Regions from separate parts of the uncultured Sneathiella sp. genome, predicted to be linked through region 2. Evidence: riboswitches for the same ligand, from Rfam matches in the RefSeq annotation. Region 2 holds a riboswitch; the other holds the start of a gene.

Region 1 (11,170 bases), on a different contig from region 2:
CCACCCCAAAGGGGTGAGGGATAAATTCAGTCTACATGGCCTTATTATTGATTTCAGCCTTGGCCTGGGCATACTGTTCTTTTAACCTGTTCACATATTCTTCAACGCTCGGCACATCACCGACACTGCCAATTCCCTGTCCGGAACCCCAAATATCCTTCCACGCCTTGGACTTACCGGTACCGCCACTCCCGAAATTCATGCGGCTTTTGTCGGCCCCCGGCAGATTTTCCGGATCCAACCCTGCGCGAACAACGCTCGGACGGAGATAGTTTCCATGAACGCCGGTGAATGTATTGGTATACACGATGTCTTCGCCCGTGCTTTCTACAATCATGGCCTTGTAATCGTCAACCGCGTTTGCTTCCTTCGTCGCAATGAAGGCGCTGCCCATATAGGCAAGGTCCGCCCCCATCGCCTGCGCCGAGAGAATGGAACGTCCGTTCGCAATCGCGCCAGAGAGGGCAATAGGGCCGTCAAAAAACTGCCGAACCTCAGATACCAGCGCGAAGGGGCTTAACCTCCCGGCATGCCCGCCGGCACCCGCACAAACGAGGATCAACCCGTCAACGCCAGCCTCCAACGCTTTTTGCGCATGACGAATGGTTGTCACATCATGGAGCACAATACCGCCATAGGAATGTATCGCCTCCACGACTTCGTTCGGCGCCCTGAGACTGGTGATAATGATGGGCACCTCATGCTTCACGCAAAGAGCAACATCCTCATCTAGCCGGGAATTAGATGCGTGAACAATCTGATTAACCGCGAAAGGGGCCACCTTCTTATCCGGATTGGCTTCCGCATATTCCGCGAGTTCCGTCTTTATCTGGTGCAGCCATTCGTCAAGCTGAGAGGCCGGTCGCGCGTTCAGTGCCGGAAAGGAGCCAACAATGCCTTGCTTACACTGCGCAATCACCAGTTCCGGATTCGAAACAATAAACATTGGTGATGCAATGACCGGAAGAGAAAGTCGCCCCTCCAGAACAGCTGGCATTGACATGTAAAGGATGACTCCTAGTTCATTGGAAAGTTTAGCCAAGCTTGGATCTTCCGCCCAGTTACCCGGCTTGCGGCGATTATTAGCAGGATTTTTCAAAGATGACAAATTGTCATTATTGACAAAATTTCATTTTTTATGTTCGCACTTGCAGCATTATTACGAAAAATCGTTTCAAAACAGAATATTATTACTTTCGGTCGAATATGAAAAAAATCTACACCTGAGTCAGGGTTAGCGAGAAATCGCCCTGAAATTGAATCTCAACCACGTTTTATGATGATTTTGATTCTCTTTTGCTTGTCAAAGTAACGCGTAAAAGGCCCGGTAACATAAATGTAAGGCAAATATTTTCCTCCTATCGGGACATTCTTGCCCACCTTTAAATCCCGGCACTAGTGTCTTCGCATCATTTTCGCCGCAGGGTATGGAAACCATTATGTTTTATGCCGGTCTCGTTCTGGCACGAACACTGCATATTGATCGCCGAACTAATTTTTATGGAGAGAATCGTGCTGCATGCTGAAGTGAATGACTTGTCGGTTGAGAACAGATTTGAAAAACGTGGAGCCTTCCGGGTCTCCAATCCTGTGCTGAGTGTCGAGATAGATGGAACGCAGTTTTCAACAGAAAACTGGTCCCTTGACGGCATGATGATAAACGGCGTTCCGGATCGGATAGAGCTGGACGAACCTGTGCAAGGGATTATCGGCCCTGTTGGCTCTCCGGAAATGTGCCGCTTCGGGGGACGGATTGTCCGTGTCGATACACATAATATGACAACAGCAATTGAACTGGACGAGAAGAGCCCTGACGTTGCGGCATTGTTACCTCTGTGGGTCCTGAAATACGGTACCCGTTGAGCTTCAACCCTACATCCAACGCTTGACATTAATCAGATACCATACCTAAGGTTGCTGTACTTGCCGCTCGATGATCGGCATACCTTGAATTTCCTGATGGGAGAGACCGGGCTTTCCGGCGCCGAAGGAGCAACCGCCCCGGAAACTCTCAGGCACCTGTACCGTCAGGACAAAAGGCTCTGGAGAGAATGCGTCTGCCATATAAGGCGCATCACCGAAGAGGTAAGCTGGAATTTTCCGGCGCAATCTTTCAGGTACCCGGACAGAGGGGGCATCATTTAGCGCGTTGGTGATTTTCACCGGAGTGAGGAAGGGTGCCCGAGATGACGACAACTCCCAAAACCAGCCTTGGTAATGTCACACCCGTTGTGCCATCAAAGCCAACAAGTTCCGTAAACCCGACGTCGCAAATGGACGTCAATATAAGCGTCACCGATCTTTATACGATTGGCATTGGCCCGTCGAGTTCCCATACAGTGGGACCCATGCGCGCCGCGAAACGGTTTGCCGACCGGCTGAACAGTGAAGGTCTGCTCCTAATAACGGACCGGCTTCTTGTGGAGCTATACGGATCCCTCGCGCTCACCGGGCATGGGCATGCGACCGACATTGCCATCCTTCTCGGACTAAGCGGCAAACGCCCTTCCACTGTGGATCCGGAGGAAGTTCAGCCCCTGATCGCCGAAATTCGGAAAGCCGGGACGCTCTCACTCAATGGTACGCACGCCATTCCTTTTTATGAAGATCAAAGCCTCCTGTTCCTAAAAGATAAGCTCCTGCCTGAACACTCAAACGGCATGCGTTTTTATGCATACAGCAAGGACGGGGAGGAATTATTCTGCCAGGACTATTTTTCCGTCGGCGGTGGCTATGTCGTCTCGCATAACGAAGGGGACCGTGCAGAAACCCGTGGCCATAACATCCGCCTGCCCTACCCTTTTACATCGGCCGATGAATTGCTCGCCTTGGGGAAGGAAAGCGGGCTGAGCATCGCAGAGATGATGCTTGCAAATGAAGGCAGCTGGCGGTCAGAAGAGGAGACTTTCGCCTTTCTGGATGATGTGAATGACGCCATGATCAGCTGCATAAAGCGCGGATGCGAGGGGGAAGGCGTATTACCCGGTGGCCTGAATGTGAAGCGGCGCGCCAACAAACTCTATAAAGACCTGATGGAAAACCCGGAACGGGCATCGCGCGACCCGCTGACTGTCCTCGATTGGGTCAATCTTTATGCTTTGGCTGTCAATGAGGAAAATGCCGCAGGCGGCCGCGTTGTCACCGCCCCCACAAACGGGGCCGCCGGTGTGATCCCGGCTGTCCTTAAATATTACCAGCGGTTCTGTCCGGGTGTCACCAAAGAGGGAAGCCGTGACTTCCTGCTGACGGCTGCTGCAATTGGCGCAATCTATAAGAAGCGCGCTTCGATCTCAGCGGCAGAGATGGGGTGTCAGGGAGAAGTCGGGGTTGCCTGCTCCATGGCTGCAGGGGCGCTGACCGCCGTTCTCGGAGGGACGAATGAGCAGGTAGAAAACGCGGCGGAGATCGGGATGGAACATAATCTCGGTCTGACCTGCGATCCCATCGGCGGGCTTGTTCAGATTCCCTGTATCGAAAGAAACACCATGGGTGCCATGAAGGCAATCAACGCCTGCCGCCTGGCGCTGTCCGGGGATGGCGTTCACGTTGTCTCCCTTGATGAAGTAATCGAGACCATGCGACAAACCGGCGTCGACATGCTCAGCAAGTATAAGGAAACCTCACAAGGCGGGCTTGCCGTGAATGTGGTGGAATGCTAACGGCTTAACGTTCCCGCGTCAGCATCTTCTGAATATGAAGCGGCAGCGCGAAAGCGGCCTGATGGACTTCCGGTGTATAATATTCCGTTTCTATTTCTGCGTCGATATATCGCTGCGCCAATTTGGCAAGGTCGGCCCGGCGATGGCCTGTCTCATCCGTCGCCCACCCATAGGCCATAACACCGCCAACGTAACTCGGGATGGCGGCAAGGTAAAAGGTCACATCCTTGAATAAACGGCCCAGCCGATCGTAACTTTCCCTGAGCTCGTTCTCCTGAACAAACGGGACGCCGTTCTGGGTGATGATGATGCCCCCTTCGCTCAGGCATGACTTACAGTCGCCATAGAATTCCTCTGTATAAAGGACTTCACCCGGGCCGTGCGGATCCGTGCTGTCGATAACTATCACATCCCAGCGCGCGTCTGTTTCTTTGACGAATTGACAGCCATCCGCAATCACAAGCTCAAGCCGAGGATCATCAAAGGCCCCGCCAGAGACGGATGGCATATATTTTTTGCTGAGTTCAATAACTGTACGATCAATATCAACCAGTGTAACCGCAATATTCTTATGTTTCATCAACTGCCGCGCCGCGCCGCCATCTCCGCCGCCAATCACAAGGACGCGGCGCGCCTTGCCATGGGCAAGAAGCGGGACATGCACAAACATTTCATGATAGATGAATTCGTCATTTTCCGTCGTCTGGATCGCGCCATCAAGGGACATGACCCGTCCGAACTGACTATTCTCGAATATAACCAGATCCTGAAGATCGGTCTTCTCGCGGTAGATCACCCTCTCGACATTGAGCGCGAGATTAACACCAGAATGCAACCCCTCATCGAAGAGCTCCATCAACTGACAATTCCCCGCTTTATCTCATTGACCTGAACCGTGCCCGGCTTGAACGCCTCTTTCAGTACCGGAATGGCTCTATAAGGGTCAGCCTTGCCGCACATAAAAATATCCAGAGCCATAAAGTCTCGTTCGGGCCAGCTGTGAAAACTGATATGGCTTTCCGCCAATACCGCAACGCCAGAGAGGCCGTCCGGTTCAAATGCGTGAATATGGAAATGCAGCAAGGTAGCCCCGGCCGCATCAATTGAGCGTCGCAATGTGCTCTCGATGAGATCGGGATCATTAAAGCCCTCTCCCTGCCAGAGATCGACAATCAAATGGGTACCCGCAAATGTCAGTCCGTCCTTATGGACGAAATAGTCAACCCGCACCTCGTCTGCGTCGTCAATTCCGTCATTTTTCCTGATATTTTTCAGCATTTCTACCCGTGAAAAAGCCGTTCTGCCATCACCAAAACAAGGTGTCGCGTTATCGCCGAGATGATCCATAAGTGCAAGAGAAAAGTGGCAACTTTACTTGTGTTTCCACCACCAATCAGCGCAAGATGAAAAACAGTAAAGTCCCATCACCGGCAGGCTATCCAAATGTCCGATAGAAAGATCGAACTGTTCAGCTATAAATTCAGCGTCTATTCCCGGATTGTCAGGATCGTTCTTGCCGAAAAGGGAATCGATTTCGAAACCCATGAAATCAACCCTTTCGCAAGCGATGTCCCGGCACGCTATCTCAATATCCATCCCTTCAAAAGAGTGCCAACCATACGCCATGGGAATTTTACACTTTATGAGACCGGTCCGGTAACGCAGTATCTGGACGAAGCCTTCAACGGGCCGTCGCTGCAACCCAATGCCGCCCCTGAGCGGGCCAGAATGCGGCAGATCATCGCGATCATCGACAGCTACGGCTACTGGCCGCTTGTCCGGAAAGTCTTCAGTTCCACCTTCAAGGAAGAAATAGATGAAGCTATGCTGAACGAAGGTTTGCAAGAGAGCGCGCCTGTCCTCGCTGCCCTTGAAAAGTTAGTATGTGATGCAGGATATATCGCCGCCCCGAGCTACTCACTAGCAGATGCGCATGTCATCCCGATGATTGATTATTTCCTGATGGTGCCTGAAGGCGCCGCTATGTTCATTCGCTATCCAAAATTGACCCATTGGTGGGATCATATAAAAGAGCGACCGAGCACTATTTCAACACGACCGATTCTATCATCAGAAAAATCATAGAAGAAGTCAGAATAGCCTAATCATGCATGAGCTAGGGATAGGCAGGGTTTTGATCCAGAAAAATTGACAAACAGGAAATCAAAATGCGTCTAATCAGGCCAACTGAATTTGAAGGTGAAGATGCATGGGATGCGTTTGATATCGAGAAGATACCAAACGCCACCGTTCGCCTTCACTGGACAGATCAACCCTATATCTGGCATGTGAATGATGGACCAGAGATCTTCGTCTTGTTGGATGGCAAGGTCGATATGCATGTAAGAGAGGACGGTCAAGAAAAGATTCTACCGCTCTCTCCCGGTGATATTTTCCATGCGGAAGCAGGCGATGAGCATAAAGCTGTTCCGATAACGCCTGCCCGAATTCTGGTGATCGAAACGGAAGGCAGCATCTGACCCCCGTCTCAAAATCTCACTTACTGCAGATTTACATACTCATAATCAACCGGCATGTTATTGATACCGCGATCCGGAGCGGCGATCCAGCCTGCCATCTTACCCGGCTCTATCACTTGCTGCATCAGGCTATGAACATAAGCGCGATCACTTTCGGAAGGAAGAAACTCATCCTGGCGGCGCTGAAATTCCGCAGCCGATATAAAATCACCCTTCGGATCAGTGACGACGTCTGACCAGAACCCGATTTGCCGCCGGAACCGGCTTGACGGCAGCTCTATGGTAAAATCGAAGCCAGCTTTCTTTATCAACCGGTTCCAGCGCGTCACGCCGACCATGCAATCCTTGATATAGGCAGCACGAACCTGATCATTGATAGCGCTTCGCACCGAAATCTCTTCTGACAGAATACCGCCACTACCATCCGGCTTTTCAATCTGCAGACTTGTGTCCCGCTCGACATGATCCCCAAAAGATCTCTCGTCCGGACGCCCCTTGATGCCGTTCGCAAAGGTAATCGCTGCGTTCGACGAGATCTCTGCTCCGAACAGATCCATGCAGGAGGAGAACCAGAAGTTCACATACCGCTGAAGGGTTAGCAGATCGACAACACCAGCTTTACGCAATATTGCCGGATCATCCGTCTTCAGTTCGGTCATGACCTCCAATGTGCGCTTGATAATTCGGGTTATGCCAGTTTCCCCGACATACATGTGATGCGCTTCCTCTGTCAGCATGAACTGACAGGTCCGCGCCAGCGGATCGAAGGATGATTCAGCCAGGCACTTGAGCTGATATTTCCCGTCACGGTCGGTAAAATAAGTAAACATGAAGAAGGAAAGCCATTCGCTGATCGGCTCGTTAAACGTGCCAAGAATGCGCGGGTTATCCTCACTACCGGAATGACGCATCAAAAGATCTTCCGCTTCCTCACGGCCATCCCGCCCAAAATAGGCATGCAACAGATACACCATCGCCCAGAGATGCCGCCCTTCCTCCACATTGACCTGGAACAGGTTCCGCAGATCAAAAAGAGAAGGGCATGTCTGCCCAAGAAGGCGCTGCTGTTCTACCGAAGCTGGCTCCGTATCGCCTTGTGTTACGATCAAACGACGGAGGATAGAGCGATATTCGCCGGGGACCTGCTGCCACACCGGCTTACCAAAATCATCGCCAAAACCGATGGTGCGGTCTTGCTCCTGATCTGCGAGAAAGATGCCCCAGCGATATTCCGGCATCTTTACCGCGCCGAACGTCGCCCATCCCTTGGCATCAACCGAGGTCGCCGTGCGAAGATAGACATCGCTCGTCTGGAAACCCTCCGGTCCCAGCTCCTGCCACCAGTCAAGGAAGCGCGGTTGCCAGTGCTCAAGTGCCCGCTGGAGGCGGCGGTCATTACTGAGATCGACATTGTTGGGGATTCTTTCCTGATAGTTTATTGCCACCCTACACTCTCCTCTTGTCAAATTCAGCCTTGGTCCCGCTGCCGAACAGTTTAAGGGCGCCCTTTTCGCCAACAGCGTTGGGGCGATTGAAAATCCAGTTCTGCCAGGCGGAGAGACGGCCAAATATCTTGGTCGCCGCCGTCTCCGCTCCACCGAAGCGCAAGTTCGCCTCAAGCCCGGTAAGGGCATCCGGTGACAAGCTGGCACGCTCCTCTATCAGCAGGCGGATTTCATCCTCCCAATCGATGTCATCAGGGATGAAAGTTACCAGACCCTTTTCCTCCGCCTCTATTGCATCGATCTCTTCGCCGGTTTGTTGTTTCAGGACATTAAGGACGGCCTCATCTTCGTAGAAGCGCCGGGAGAGACGGGCCAGTCCATTCACCGCCTCGTAAGATCCAAAATTCATAGTGCTTAATGCGATATGAGGTGGATTGCCATCTTCCTCCGCAATATCCAGCATGTAAATCCGGTCGGCAGCGAGGGCCAATTCATATAGGGTGCCCGCAAAACAGGAACCCTCTTCCACCAATGCGAACAGGCTCCGGGAAGAAACGTCCAGCCGCGCCAAGGTTCGGCGGATCATTCCGACTACTTCGCGCACGAACCAGTCATCCTGATACTTGACGAGAAGAGAATCGGCCTTCAATACAGCATCGATTTGCCCGTGTGTTTTAAGAACAAATGTACCGATTTCCTCATTATTGGTCCGCAGCATCAAAATGGCGTCATCAAGTTCCCGCGCCATGGCGAGCGGCCACCAGCCCGCCCCCGCCGCATGGATATCCTCAAGTGCCTCCGGCAACACCATATCAGGAGCCGAAATCGTCATTGTCGCTACGCCCGCCGCCTCATCCAGCACCACATCGACATATTGATAGTGATAACCGATGTCATCGATCTGCCGATGAAGCGGCATCAGCTCTATTCCCGTTGCCTGCTCCGGCCTTGAACTATCTGCCGCAAGTTCTTTGGCCCGCACTCTTACCTGATCATCGAAATTATTGCGCGAAACGACCTCATCAACCAGACGCCATTCTTTCGCGCGCAGTCCACGTACGCCATCGGGATTGGTGCAGAAGACATCGGCAAGGTCATGTCGGACTTTTCGCTTGTCTGTAAGACGGGTCAATCCACCCGTTCCCGGCAGTACGCCGAGAAGCGGCACTTCCGGGAGACTCACCGCACTGGAGCGATCGTCAATCAGGAAAATTTCATCACAGGCAAGCGCGAGTTCATAACCGCCGCCTGCCGTCGTTCCGTTGCATGCCGCAATAAACTTTATATCGGAATGGCGGCTGCTATCCTCCATCCCGTTCCGCGTTTCATTCGTGAATTTGCAAAAATTCACTTTCCAGCCATGAGAAGAAGTTCCCAGCATATATATGTTCGCACCGGCGCAAAACATTTTCTCTATACCGCTGGTGATGACAACGGTTCTGACCGTGGGATACTCAAACCGGATTCGCTGCAAAGCATCGTTAAGTTCAATATCGACGCCAAGATCGTAGGAATTGAGTTTAAGTTGATAACCAGGGACGATCCCGGCATCTTCATCCACCGCTAATGTAAGCGTCGCAATTGCTCCATCAACAGACAATGTCCAATGACAGTAGTTATCAGGGTGCCTGTCGAAAGTAATCATAGGTAGCGCTCTTGGTTGTGAATTATAATGCCTTTTTAAAATGCACTTTAATTCATGTCAAGCACTTAACTATAGCTTCGGCGTAATCAATACTTTCGCTATACTTTCCAAATCATGCAAACTTTCCTCAACCGGCTTGCCGGAGGTATTACATTTCGCATCAGCACGGCGATACAAGGGCGCCCTCGCAGCGAGAATCTGCCTTAAATCCTCCATCGCCTCCTGACTGCCTCTCATTGGTCGCATATCTCCTTGAGCAACCACCCGAGACATATGCTCCTCAGGCTCAGCCTGTACCCAGATGACATGCGTATGATTTAACAACATTGAAAATGTCTGCTCATCCGCAACGATACTGCCTCCGGTCGCGATGACAATGTCTTCATGATTAGCAATGATATCGGCAAGGCATCGACGTTCCAGTCGGCGAAAGGAAGGCTGGCCCGCCAGGGAGAAAATTTCATCCAACCCCGCTCCGAATTCTTTTTCTATGCATTTATTAAGTTCGACAAACTCACACCCAAGCGTCTTTGCAAGGAGCGGCCCTAATGTTGATTTTCCGGCGCCGCGAAGGCCAATCAAGGAAATTCGGCGAGCCTTGGCCACATGTTCAGAACACGCAAGTTGGTTCCTGATCTCTGATGTCACATTTGCCAACTGATCTGCGGGTAAATGCCGAGCAAGCTGATAGAGCTCCTGCATCTGCGGGCTAAGCTGATCTCCAACCGCAAGAATGTCGATGAGATTCATGTCCATCGCATCGGCAATCTGTCTCAGTATCAGTATGGAAACATTCCCCTGCCCGGTTTCCAGTTTGGCAAGATATCGCTCAGAGACATCCGAGTCGCGCGCCAGAATCTTGCGTGTCATGCCACGTTGCGCCCGCACCGCCCGCACATGCGCACCAAGGTCAACCAAGAACTCGTCAGCACGGCTATCGCCCTCTTGTGAAAGTTCACTGACTTTTTTGCTCATTCCGCTGCTCACTGATATTTATTCACAATACGCTGGACAAAATGCATTATATTTCCTATTTCGGTTTTTGCGTAGTATTTTTTGGAGAAACAGAATTTTGGTTGATCATATAAAAATTCTTGTCAGCACAATGACCGGAACAGCCGAACTCGTCGCCGAGGAAATTGCGGATACCCTATCGACAAAAGGCAAGTCGGCAGAAATACATCTGATGGATAATCTTGACTCCGGCATTCTGACGCCCGATGCCTCCTATATTATCTGCACATCAACTTACGGCCAAGGCGATGTGCCGGACAATGGCCAAGCCTTTATTGACAACCTGACAACAGTGGAGCCAAATCTTTCCGGCATCAGGTTCGGGGTGTTTGCGTTGGGGGACATCACCTACAATCAGACCTTCTGCAATGCGGGCACCTTGTTCGATACTGCGCTCCAAAGACTTGGTGCAACACGCGTGGGCGAGATTATGCGTCACGACGCGTCGTCCGGGGAACTGCCCGAGGACCAGGCCGCTGGTTGGACGGAACAATGGCTTGAAAAACTGGAGAATACCTAAAGGATAGGACTAAGATGATCTTGCCGCAGACGCCAAAAAATATAAAACTTAATGGTGAGGAAGCGAGGCGGCACTTTTCGCGAAGGGGAGGAATGCGATGTCCATCGACACCGATCAAGCCGCATATTATAATGCTGCGGTAGATCTTATTGATCATAATCTGACTGCCGGGCGGGGACACAAGACAGCAGTCATAGATAAAACTGGCGCGCACAGTTATCAGGAACTGAGCGACAACATCAACCGCTTCGCCAATGCCCTTCGACATATCGGCATACTTCAAGAACAGCGCATTATTCTTTGCCTGAATGACAGCATTGATTTTCCCGTTTGCTTTCTGGGTGCAATTAAGGCGGGTGTTATTCCTGTGCCGATAAATACACGCCTTACCGAAAACGATTATTCCT
Region 2 (11,170 bases):
GTTGTTCTTGATTTAGAAGGAAGAATATTATGGAATTAGAAGCCGCTAAGATGATCGGTGCCGGCCTTGCGACTATCGCACTTGCAGGTGTGGGCGTAGGTATCGGAAATATCTTCGGATCCTACGTTTCTGGCTCTTTGCGTAATCCCGCTGCTGCTCCGAAAGTTTTCGGTAACGTTCTGCTCGGCTTTGCCCTGACAGAAGCTGTTGCGCTGTTCGCGCTGGTTATCGCATTCCTGATCCTGTTCGGTTAATCAAACTTTCTCATCGAAAGATTACCGATCGATTGGATTAAGGAGCCGGTATGCCGCAACTTAATATTGCAGATTTTCCGCCGCAGCTAATATGGCTCGCAATCACATTTGTCATCCTGTATTTCCTGATGGCGAAGGTGGCGATACCCGGCATTTCAGATGTTCTGGAAAGCCGGCAGAATCGTATTACGTCGGATCTGGAAGAAGCAAAACGGCTGAGTGAAGACGCAGACAAGGCGAAAGCTGACTATGAGGCAGCTCTTTCTCAGGCCCGCTCTAAAGCCCATGGGATCGTTTCCGAGCTGAAGGCGTCCATGGCCAAGGAACAGGAAGCCAGTAAGGCGGAACTGGATGCGGAATTAGCCAAGAAAGCCAAGGCCGCCGAGGCAAGTATCCGCCAAGCCAAGGAAACAGCGCTTAGTCACGTCCGTGAAATCGCGGCCGATACGGCTAAATCCGCTGTAACCAAACTTGTTGCTCTTGATGTTTCCGATAAGGATGTCGAGACTGCGGTTGCCGCAAGCATGAAGGGAGACGCCTGATGCTACAAGATCCCGCATTTTGGGTCGCTATCGCGTTTCTTGGCTTTATTGCCCTCCTTGTCTACTTCAAGGTACCGCCACTGGTTGCCAAGCAGCTGGATGCGCGTGCCGACAAGATTCGGAGCGAACTGGAAGAAGCAAAGAAACTGCGGGAGGATGCGCAGGCTCTTTTCGCAGACTATCAGCGCCGGCAACATGATGCCATGCAGACCGCAGAAGATATCGTTGCTAGGGCCAAGGAAGATGCGGAAATCCTGCGAAAGGAAAGCATCAAGGAGCTTGAGGCAAACCTGGCACGTCGTCAGGAGCTGGCAGAAATCAAGATTCGCCAGGCTGAGGAAAAAGCCGTTGCCGAGGTTCAGGGGATTGCCGTTGACGTTGCGATCGCGGCCGCAACCAAGTTGATGCAGGATGGCCTCAAGGGTGATAAGGCTGATGCCCTTATTGATCAGTCCATCTCCGGGCTTGAAAAGCAGCTCAATTAGCTGAAGAGAAACTCAACAATCAAAGTCTCGTAGCTTCTACGGGGCTTTTTTTGTGCCCGAGATCCCTTACCGCTGACACAAGAAAAAAGCCCCGCCATTTAAGGCGAGGCTATAGTATGCAGCAAACGAAGGGAGGCTTAGGATGCTGCAGAAAGGGCTATGCCAGCGTTGTCTGAATTTTCCGATGCCGTCCAGCGCAATACGGGATTGCGGGCGGCACCGGTTTCATCAAGCCGTCGCCGAGGGGCAAAATGCGGTGCGGCAATAAAATCATCTGCTTCTCCCGCTTTAGCTTTTTCAAGCAGATGACTCATGGCGCCAATAAACAGATCGAGCGTCTGACGCGATTCGCTCTCTGTTGGCTCAATCAGCATCGCCCCATGGACAACAAGCGGGAAATACATGGTCATCGGATGATAACCTTCGTCGATCATCGCCTTCGCCAGATCCAGCGTAGTGACACCTGTGCCTTTGAGAGTGCTGTCATCGAACAAGGCTTCATGCATACAAATTCCGGGGAACGGAGAGTGCAGCTTGTCCTGAAGCCCTACCCTTACATAGTTGGCATTCAGAACGGCATCTTCAGCAATCTGCCTTAGGCCATCTGCCCCATGGCTCTGCATATAGGCGAGGGCCCGAATAAACATACCCATCTGGCCATGGAATCCCTTCATTCGGCCAAAACTTTGCTGCGCGGCTCCTTCCGTCTGCTCAACCAAATCAAAGCCATCCTTACCATGGGTAACGAAGGGAACCGGCGCAAAGGGCGCCAGCGCGTCAGACAAGACGACAGGGCCGGAACCCGGGCCACCGCCGCCATGCGGTGTCGAAAAGGTTTTGTGCAGGTTGATATGCATGGCATCGACGCCAAGGTCACCCGGACGCACCCGCCCCAGAATGGCGTTAAGGTTTGCTCCATCACAATAGAAGTAGCCACCGGCCTCGTGAACCAGATCGGCAATCTTCTTCACGTCCGTCTCAAACAGGCCGCAAGTATTGGGATTCGTCAGCATTACCCCTGCTACATCCGGGCCCAGCTTGGCGGCAAAGGCGTCAAGGTCCATCCTTCCGTCTTTTCGTGCCGGAACTGCCTCCACTTTATAGCCACAAAGAGCAGCAGTAGCCGGATTGGTCCCATGTGCCGATTCCGGCACCAGGATACGCGTACGTGCCTCTCCTCTCGCTTCATGGGCAGCACGAATGGCCATAACGCCGCAAAGCTCTCCATGAGCGCCTGCGGCAGGAGACATGGCAACTGCCGGCATTCCTGTGATCGTTTTCAACCAATGAGCAAGGCTGTCGATAATTTCCAGTGCGCCCTGTACCGTACTGGTCGGTTGCATGGGATGAAGGTCCCCAAGGCCCACAAGACGGGCAACCTTTTCGTTGATCCGCGGATTATGCTTCATAGTGCAGGAGCCAAGAGGGTAAAAGCCTGAATCAATGGCATAGTTCTGTCGGCTTAACCGCACAAAATGCCGAAGCACCTGCGGCTCTGAGAGATCGGGCATTCCGATCGGATCCTTCCGATCCAATCCGCCAAGACGGCTTTTGGCAGTTTCCGGCTCCGCCATATCCACACCGATGCGTCCAGGCACCCCCTGTTCGAAGATAAGAGGGGATTCGAGTTCCAGTCCCTTGTTACCGGTATATGTCTCCATTTGCAGACCCGTGTCATCAATAGCTGCAGGCTGGGTTGGGCGACCTTTATTATTCAACATCAGAGCACCTCCTCCAGCGCAGCGACAAATTGATCCATATCTGAGAGGGAGCAGGTTTCCGTCGCTGCTACAAGCAGCAGGTTAGACATATCTGGATTATCCGGGATCAGGCGAGAAACCGGCACACCGCCCAATATGTCTTTTGCCGCCAGTTTCTCGACAACAGATGACGCATCGTCGGAAAGCCGGACGGTAAACTCATTGAAGAAAGTATCATTGACGATTTCAACGCCGTCTATCGCCTCAAGTTTCTCTGCCAGCGTCACAGCCTGAGAATGATTGAGCCTTGCCAGCTTCATAAAACCGGTCTCGCCCAAAAGGCTCATATGTATTGTAAAGGCCAGGGAGCAGAGCCCCGCATTTGTACAAATATTGCTGGTCGCTTTCTCGCGCCTGATATGCTGTTCCCGTGTAGAAAGAGTGAGGACAAATCCGCGCTTGCCATCCTGATCTACGGTCTGCCCGCAAAGCCGTCCTGGCATCTGGCGGACATATTTCTGACGCGTGGCGAGCAAGCCAACATAGGGGCCGCCGAATGATAGCGGCACTCCGATGGATTGACCTTCCCCCGCGACAATATCCGCCCCCATGTCGCCCGGCGGGATAATGACACCAAGCGAGACAACTTCATTAACAACAACAATCAGAAGGGTGCCGGCTTCATGACATTTATCGGCGAGCGCCGTAAAATCCTGGACGCGACCAAAGAAGTCAGGATTCTGAACAACGACACAAGCAATGTCTGATCCGATATGCTCATCAAAATCCTCGTCGCCTTCCAATACAGGCGGGAGGTTTTTTGTCTCGAATTCCGTAAATTGCAAGGTTGTCCGTGTCACATCCCGATAATGCGGGTGCAAATTGCCCGAAATAATCGCCTTCTTGCGACGGGTTACGCGGCACGCCATCAAGACCGCTTCCGCGCAGGAGGTTGCACCATCATACATTGACGCATTTGCGACTTCCATCCCGGTTATCATCGCCACCTGGGTCTGGAATTCGAACAGTGCCTGAAGCGTGCCTTGGCTGATTTCCGGCTGATACGGCGTATATGACGTCAGAAACTCGGAGCGCTGTATTGTGTGATCGGCAACCGAGGGGACATGATGCTGATATGCCCCGGCTCCCAGAAAACAGGGCGTCATATATGGGGACAGGTTTTTTGCAGCAAGAGTACGGAAATTCCTTTCAACCGTCATTTCACTCTCATGCAACGGCAAGTCAAGCAAGCCTTCGAGCCGTGCGTCTCGCGGAATATCCGCAAAGAGGTCATCAATGGACGGGACTCCAATTTTTGCCAGCATTTCTCGCCGCTCTTCCGCGGTATGGGGCATATATCTCATTCGTCGAGACCCTCGACATAGCTTTTGTAGGCGTCTTCATCCATCAGGTCATCAATTTCGGTACTGTCCGTTACCTTTACTTTTGCAAACCAGCCCCCCTCCAGAGGCGCCTCGTTGACCAGTGTCGGCGACCCTTCTAGGTCTTCATTTACCTCGATCACCTCACCGCTGACAGGAGAGTAGACTTCTGATGCGGCCTTGACGCTCTCGACCACGGCAAGTTCGTCACCTTTCGCAATATCCGAACCCACTTCCGGAACTTCCACATAGACCACGTCACCCAACTGCCCCTGAGCATAATCACTGATGCCGATCGTTGCCACATCGTCCTCCAGCAGCACCCATTCGTGATCTTCCGTATACCTGTATGACATTCAATACACTCCGTTAGAAAATTAACCTCGATAATAACGCTGCTCGACAAAAGGCATTTTTACGATGGTCGCAGCGCGCGCCTTTCCTCGGACAAGCAAATTGATTTTCGTACCCACCGCTGAGAATGCGAACGGTACATACCCCATTGCAATAGGAGCTTCCAGACAGGGAGAGTAACCACCGGACGTTACTTCGCCAATCACATTACCATCTTCGTCGGCAATTTCCGTATGTTCCCGCGCCGGCGCCCGTCCTTCGGGGACGATACCGACGCGTTTCATTGTCGGCTTATTCGTGATTTCAGCCTTTATGACGGCAGCGCCAGGGAAGCCGCCCTCCTCGCGGCGACGCTTGCTAATCGCCCAGAGCAGTCCGGCAGAAATTGGCGTAGTCTGTTCATTCAGATCATGTCCATACAAACAAAGCCCCGCCTCAAGCCGCAGCGAATCGCGCGCGCCAAGCCCGATTGGCGCAACTTCATCCTCCGCCAGTAACTTCCGGCAAAAGGCAACGGCATGTTCATTGGGAATGGAAATTTCATAGCCGTCTTCACCGGTATAACCGGAACGCGTCACAAAACAGGGAACTCCATCCAGAGACACTTCGCGGAAGGTCATAAATGGCATTTTCGTCACGACATCCGCATACCGTGCAAGTACAGCGGTGGCTTTCGGCCCTTGCAAGGCGACAAGCGCCCTGTCGGCAAGCTCCCGGACTTCCGCCTTGCCAGCAAGCCCCTTTTCCAGCAAGGCAATATCCTGCTCCTTGCAAGCGGCATTGACAACGACGAAAAGGTCCTTTTCTCGGCGCGTCACGATCAGATCGTCCAAGATGCCGCCTTCATTATTGGTGAGGAAGCTATATCGCATTTCACCGGGGGCCAGCGCCTGGATATCACCGGGAATTAATTCTTCAATCGCGGATGCAGGATCATCCCCGGATATAACGACCTGCCCCATATGAGAAACATCGAACAGCCCCGCAGAATCGCGGGTGAACAAATGTTCCTTCAGGATTCCCGTCGGATACTGGACAGGCATATCATATCCCGCGAACGGCACCATTTTCGCGCCCAATTCAACATGCAGATCATGGAGGATAGTTTTTTTAGCGGTAGATGCTTCACTCATACGTCAATCCCGGTTTCAGACAAAAGGCTATGTCCCAACGCTAGCTCTGCTGGAACCTACCCCCTCTGTCTTATAACCTGAGAGATTTGACGATTATGGATGCCACAACAATGACAACCATCTCGCTTACCCCTTCGGTGAAATCACAACTGTGATTTGCTTTCCAGAGTTTCATCCCCCTGCGGTCCGTTTGCCTGAGAGTTTCCGGGGTGGTTGCTCCTTCGGCGATGGTTTAGACGCCCATCTCTCCCGCGGGGATCGACTGAATGTGCATGAATAATAAGACTGATTTTGGTTTAGTCAAACAAGTAATGCTCTTTTATAGATTTTCAGCTTTAAAGCTCCAACTGCTCCCTGGTCAGTTGAAACCCTATGATGATGACATAGTCACCGCCGGTTTTAAGCCCCGTCAACGGAATACGTTGTTGCAGTTCTTCCTGAACGGTCGCGCGCCGCCGCCCTTCCTCGACTTCCAGCGGGCTGTAGAAAACTTCCTTGGCGATAATCTCCCCTGACCTTTCGGCGATTGCCACAAAGAACGGAAATTCCTCTGTCTGGCTCTCTGCCGCCGGACCTTTGGTCGCGCCGATGCGCAGGATCAGTTCAACGACAACCGCTGTATCGTCATCCACATACTGACACTGCCCGCTGAATGGCACGATGATTCCCTCAAACCGAACATCAACAAGGTCACGTCCCTCTCCTTCCCGGAACAGGGTGATTGTTTCCGCGCCCGGCAGGACTTCCACTCTTGGACAAGGCAGAGGCGGTTTAGACGATCCGAAAATACTGAAGATATCCGTATCGACACTTCCGCTGCATGCTGACACCAAAAACAACGGGGCTGCCAGTACAGACATACGGGGAAGTTTATTTAAAAATTTAAGCAAGGGCATTAGGATCCCGAAGAATTTAAAGACTAATTTTTAACATAAGTTCTATTGCAGGGCGACAAATCAACGACGTTATCCATCAGCATGTAAAGAAATTGCCACACCACTATAGTCGTCGTCATTTCAATTTACCTCGCCTTGTTATGGCATTACCCTTGAAACTGTTGTATGAGTCCGGCAAATCTAGAATGGACTGATGCAATAAGCAAGTTTTCACCGGGACACGATATTGATCGTGAAACGTGACCCGGAGCGGAAAGAGCATGAACACAGAAAAACGCACATTGTTACTGGCGGCACCGCGTGGATTTTGCGCCGGCGTAGACCGTGCAATACAGATTGTCGAGCGGGCACTCGAGAAGTATGGCGCACCGGTCTACGTCCGCCACGAAATCGTGCATAACCGCTTTGTTGTTGAAAATCTTGAAAAAAAAGGCGCTGTCTTTGTCGATGAGCTAAAGGATATCCCGAAAGATGTGCCGGTTATTTTCTCGGCACACGGTGTTGCGAAATCCGTCCCGGCAGAGGCTGAGAATCGGAAAATGTTCTATATTGACGCGACCTGTCCACTGGTTAGTAAAGTACATCGGGAGGCCGAGCGCCATGAACGCGACGATAAGGAAATAATCCTTATCGGGCATCGTGGACATCCTGAGGTGATCGGAACCATGGGACAGCTTGCCGAGGGGAAAATAACCCTGGTGGAAACGGCAGACGAAGCGCGGGCATTTGTGCCCAAACAGCCCGGCAAGGGCCTCGCATATCTCACCCAGACAACATTGTCCGTTGATGAAACCCGGGAAATTGTCGGCATCCTGAAAGAGCGCTTTCCGGACATCGAGAGTCCGAGGAAGGAAGACATTTGCTATGCGACAACCAACCGGCAGGCGGCGGTGAAAATTCTGGCTGAGCGCTGCGAAGGTCTTCTAGTGATAGGCGCACCGAACTCGTCAAACTCCATGCGGCTGGTAGAGGTTGCTGAAAAATCCGGCTGCGCCGAGGTTGCGATGGTCCAGCGTGCGTCCGATATTCCATGGGAACGATTTAGTCACATCGGCACAATCGGCATTACGGCTGGCGCATCTGCCCCTGAAACCCTCGTGGAGGAAGTCGTCGATGCTTTCTCCCGGCGGTATGAAGTGTTCGTGGAAGAAATCGTGACCAATCAGGAGCAGGTTGTTTTCAAGATGCCGAAGATCCTGGAACGCGAAGGCGCCGCCTGAATCATGGCCGTTTACACTGAAATTTCAGATGATGAGCTGGACGGCCTGCTCGGGCAATATGATTTGGGACAGGCACTTTCCTGCAAAGGTATCGCGGAAGGCGTTGAGAATTCCAATTTCCTGCTCCATACGGAGGTCGGGTATTTCATCCTGACCCTCTATGAAAAGCGCGTGCATGCAGAGGACCTACCCTTCTTTCTCGGCCTGATGGAACATCTGGCGGCGGGTGGATTTATATCGCCTCGCCCTATTTCGGCAAAGGATGGCCGGAACCTCAAAGAAGTTGCGGGGCGTCCGGCCGCGATCATTGAATTCCTGGATGGCCGGTCCGTTCGGCGTATCACACCCCAGCATTGTGCATTACTGGGGCAGACCCTGGCGCAACTGCATACCATTGGCAGCGACTTCAAACTCCAGCGCGCGAATACCCTCTCTGTTTCAAATTGGCGGCCGCTTTTTACGGCTTGCCAGGATAGTGACCATGGAAACATGCCCGATGATCTTTTACCAGAGATCGAGGCGGAGATTAGCTATCTTGAGGCTCACTGGCCATCGGGTCTGCCAAGCGGCGTGATTCATGCGGATCTCTTTCCGGACAATATCTTTTTTCTGAATGACCGGGTAAGCGGCGTTATCGACTATTACTTCGCCTGCAACGATTTTTTTGCATATGACCTGGCGATCTGTCTGAATGCCTGGTGCTTTGAAAACGACGATAGTTTTAATATCACCAAGGCGCGGAAGCTATTGAATGGCTATCGGGAAGTCCGCGATTTTTCCCAACAAGAACTTGATTTCCTGCCGTTGCTTTGTCGGGGTGCTGCTGTGCGGTTTTTACTCACCCGGCTGTTTGACTGGCTCAATCAGGTTGAAGGGGCGCTCGTTAAACCTAAAGACCCGCATGAATATTTAAAAAAGCTTCAATTTCATCAGGCCGTAACGTCCGTCGCCGCATATGGCCTGGAATGACTGAAGATCGAATCACATCAGTCGAAAAGTGAATCAATCTCGTCCTGCGAAATTTCATGACCTTCCGGCTGCGGGCCGCTTAATTCCACGTCCTCATCGAACTGCGGTTTAAACTCTTCTGCCTCCAGTTCTTGCAGTTCGTCTTCCCCGCCGAGAATATCAATCATCTTGGTAATCCGTTCATCGACAAAGCCGAGCGTAGCAACGACCTTCGAAATACGCTGGCCGGTCACGTCCTGAAAATTGCAAGCCTCATAAATTTTCATTACAGCCTTGCTTATTGCTTCCAGACTTTCCATTTCTTCCGGAGAACTCGTATGCAACTCAAGACTTTCGCTTTTGTCTTCAATTGTCTCGACTGCTTCCAGGATTGTATTTGTTGCCGTTTCCGTATCACCGACAACTGCGTCAAGCTGATCGGTGACGGAGCCAAGCTTCTGGCCGCTTCTCGATGAACTCAAGGAAGCTATTTCACGCCGGGTTTCAAGGATGACGTCAGACAATTCCTGCAACTCACGGCGGAGTACCTCCAGCTCGGCGGAGGCCTTCGCTTCCGTGGCTTCCTCTTCAGTGATCGCAATAGGATCAGCCTCGCCAAGCAGTGCCTTGATATCGCCGAGCGCACCCATAAGGTTTTGATACTGTTCGCTGTTTATACCAGCCGAAGCAGGATCGTGAGCTATGGGGGTGGTCAAACCAAATTGCTTTATTTCCGCCGAGAATAGCTTTTTCTGCATCTTGCTCACTCAAACCTCTTCATTCGAAACGGGTATAGATTTCCGTTCATGCCCGGTAAATTTGACGGCAAGGCGCTAATTTTCGGTTAAAATCACTCCTTTTTCTAAAATTGCTCCGCTGTGGCAATCATGCTAATAGCCGACCTAGACAGGTGTTCGTTTTGTAAACCTATTCAGGAGTATGATTTTGGCGGAGAAGATAGTTGTGATTTACACGGATGGCGCTTGTTCCGGAAATCCCGGTCCCGGCGGCTGGGGCGCGCTCCTCCAATATAACGGAAAAGCAAAAGAACTCTGTGGTGGAGAGGCGGAAACCACCAATAATCGCATGGAACTCACCGCCGCCATTGAAGCAATTAATTCGCTGAAACGCAGCACGATTGCCGAGTTGCATACAGACAGCACCTATGTGAAGGATGGCATCACAAAATGGATGGCCAACTGGAAAAGAAATGGTTGGAAAACGGCAGCAAAAAAGCCGGTAAAGAACAAAGACCTCTGGCTCGCGCTCGACAACGCCATCTCAAAGCATCAGATTCGCTGGAAATGGGTCAAAGGCCATGCCGGTGACCCCGGAAATGAAAAAGCCGACGAACTTGCCAACGTCGGCATGGAAAAATTCAGGAAGTAATCCGCGAGATCAACTCAAGTCGACAGATGTGGGGAAGGCCAAAGCCCTCCCCACATAGCTTAAAAAAACTAGAGCTGGCCAAGAAGGGTCTCTGCGTCGGATACTTCGAAACCGCCGGTTTCTTCCAGGTTGAGCTGTGATACCACGCCATCATCGACAACCATGGAATAACGGCGGGAACGGACGCCCAGTCCTGCACCGGAAGCGTCGAATTCAACGCCCATTGCTTTTGTAAAGGCAGCATCCGGGTCCGCTACCATCTTGATACTTCCCGCGTTGTGATCTTTCCCCCATGCGGCCATGACAAACGGATCATTTACGGACAGACAGACAATATCGCTGACTCCCTTGGAATTCAAATTCGCCATATTATCAACGAAACCCGGCAAATGCTTGGCGGAACATGTCGGTGTGTAGGCTCCGGGCACAGCAAACAACGCAACTTTCTTGCCGCCGAACAAATCCGCTGTTGAAACCTTGGACGGACCTTTGTCCGTCATCATCATCAAATCGACATTTGGAAGTTTGTCACCAACTTTTATCGTCATTTTAATATCCTGTTGTATGTAGTTGCGTAGTGGCTTTCGGTAAAACTAACATAGTCATGTCTGCCGAAATTAAAAGTTTTCTAAGTTACGGCACCGATTTTTATTCTATATGCAATGGTCCCTGCGCGGCCTTCCCCTTATCACTTATAGTAACCACAATTTGCTGACTGGACAGAACATCTGTCTTCGCCGGAAGATTCGCTTTCAAAATAAAATTTGCCGTCTCACGGTCCTGCGATACATCCTTCGACAGCAACTCGAAATAGGCTCCCTCGATCCCCTCTATAATAATTTGCGGAGAATCGAAGGAAGAATTGGT

What was found. Region 2 has a riboswitch for glycine ahead of gcvT (glycine cleavage system aminomethyltransferase GcvT). Riboswitches for the same ligand answer to the same signal wherever they lie in the genome.
Region 1: linked by a shared signal. The riboswitch ahead of AAC599_RS13995 (L-serine ammonia-lyase) and the one ahead of gcvT (glycine cleavage system aminomethyltransferase GcvT) in region 2 are both predicted to bind glycine.

The regions. Positions count from the first base shown of each region.
Region 1 is NZ_CAXBKA010000006.1:6,700-17,869, forward strand. It holds gene AAC599_RS13985 (nitronate monooxygenase family protein) at 32-1,003, opposite strand; gene AAC599_RS13990 (hypothetical protein) at 1,513-1,863, shown strand; glycine riboswitch at 1,951-2,037, shown strand; gene AAC599_RS13995 (L-serine ammonia-lyase) at 2,187-3,659, shown strand; gene speE (polyamine aminopropyltransferase) at 3,664-4,515, opposite strand; gene speD (adenosylmethionine decarboxylase) at 4,515-4,937, opposite strand; gene AAC599_RS14010 (glutathione S-transferase family protein) at 5,103-5,744, shown strand; gene AAC599_RS14015 (cupin domain-containing protein) at 5,828-6,139, shown strand; gene boxB (benzoyl-CoA 2,3-epoxidase subunit BoxB) at 6,160-7,584, opposite strand; gene boxC (2,3-epoxybenzoyl-CoA dihydrolase) at 7,586-9,229, opposite strand; gene AAC599_RS14030 (helix-turn-helix transcriptional regulator) at 9,299-10,204, opposite strand; gene AAC599_RS14035 (flavodoxin domain-containing protein) at 10,302-10,763, shown strand; gene AAC599_RS14040 (benzoate-CoA ligase family protein) at 10,861-11,170, shown strand, end outside.
Region 2 is NZ_CAXBKA010000005.1:119,381-130,550, reverse strand. It holds gene AAC599_RS12880 (F0F1 ATP synthase subunit C) at 30-254, shown strand; gene AAC599_RS12875 (hypothetical protein) at 305-796, shown strand; gene AAC599_RS12870 (hypothetical protein) at 796-1,281, shown strand; gene gcvPB (aminomethyl-transferring glycine dehydrogenase subunit GcvPB) at 1,419-3,002, opposite strand; gene gcvPA (aminomethyl-transferring glycine dehydrogenase subunit GcvPA) at 3,002-4,336, opposite strand; gene gcvH (glycine cleavage system protein GcvH) at 4,342-4,719, opposite strand; gene gcvT (glycine cleavage system aminomethyltransferase GcvT) at 4,741-5,850, opposite strand; glycine riboswitch at 5,914-6,019, opposite strand; glycine riboswitch at 6,023-6,112, opposite strand; gene AAC599_RS12845 (hypothetical protein) at 6,186-6,680, opposite strand; gene ispH (4-hydroxy-3-methylbut-2-enyl diphosphate reductase) at 7,007-7,966, shown strand; gene thrB (homoserine kinase) at 7,970-8,935, shown strand; gene AAC599_RS12830 (hypothetical protein) at 8,953-9,681, opposite strand; gene rnhA (ribonuclease HI) at 9,854-10,303, shown strand; gene AAC599_RS12820 (peroxiredoxin) at 10,372-10,851, opposite strand; gene AAC599_RS12815 (protein-disulfide reductase DsbD domain-containing protein) at 10,952-11,170, opposite strand, start outside.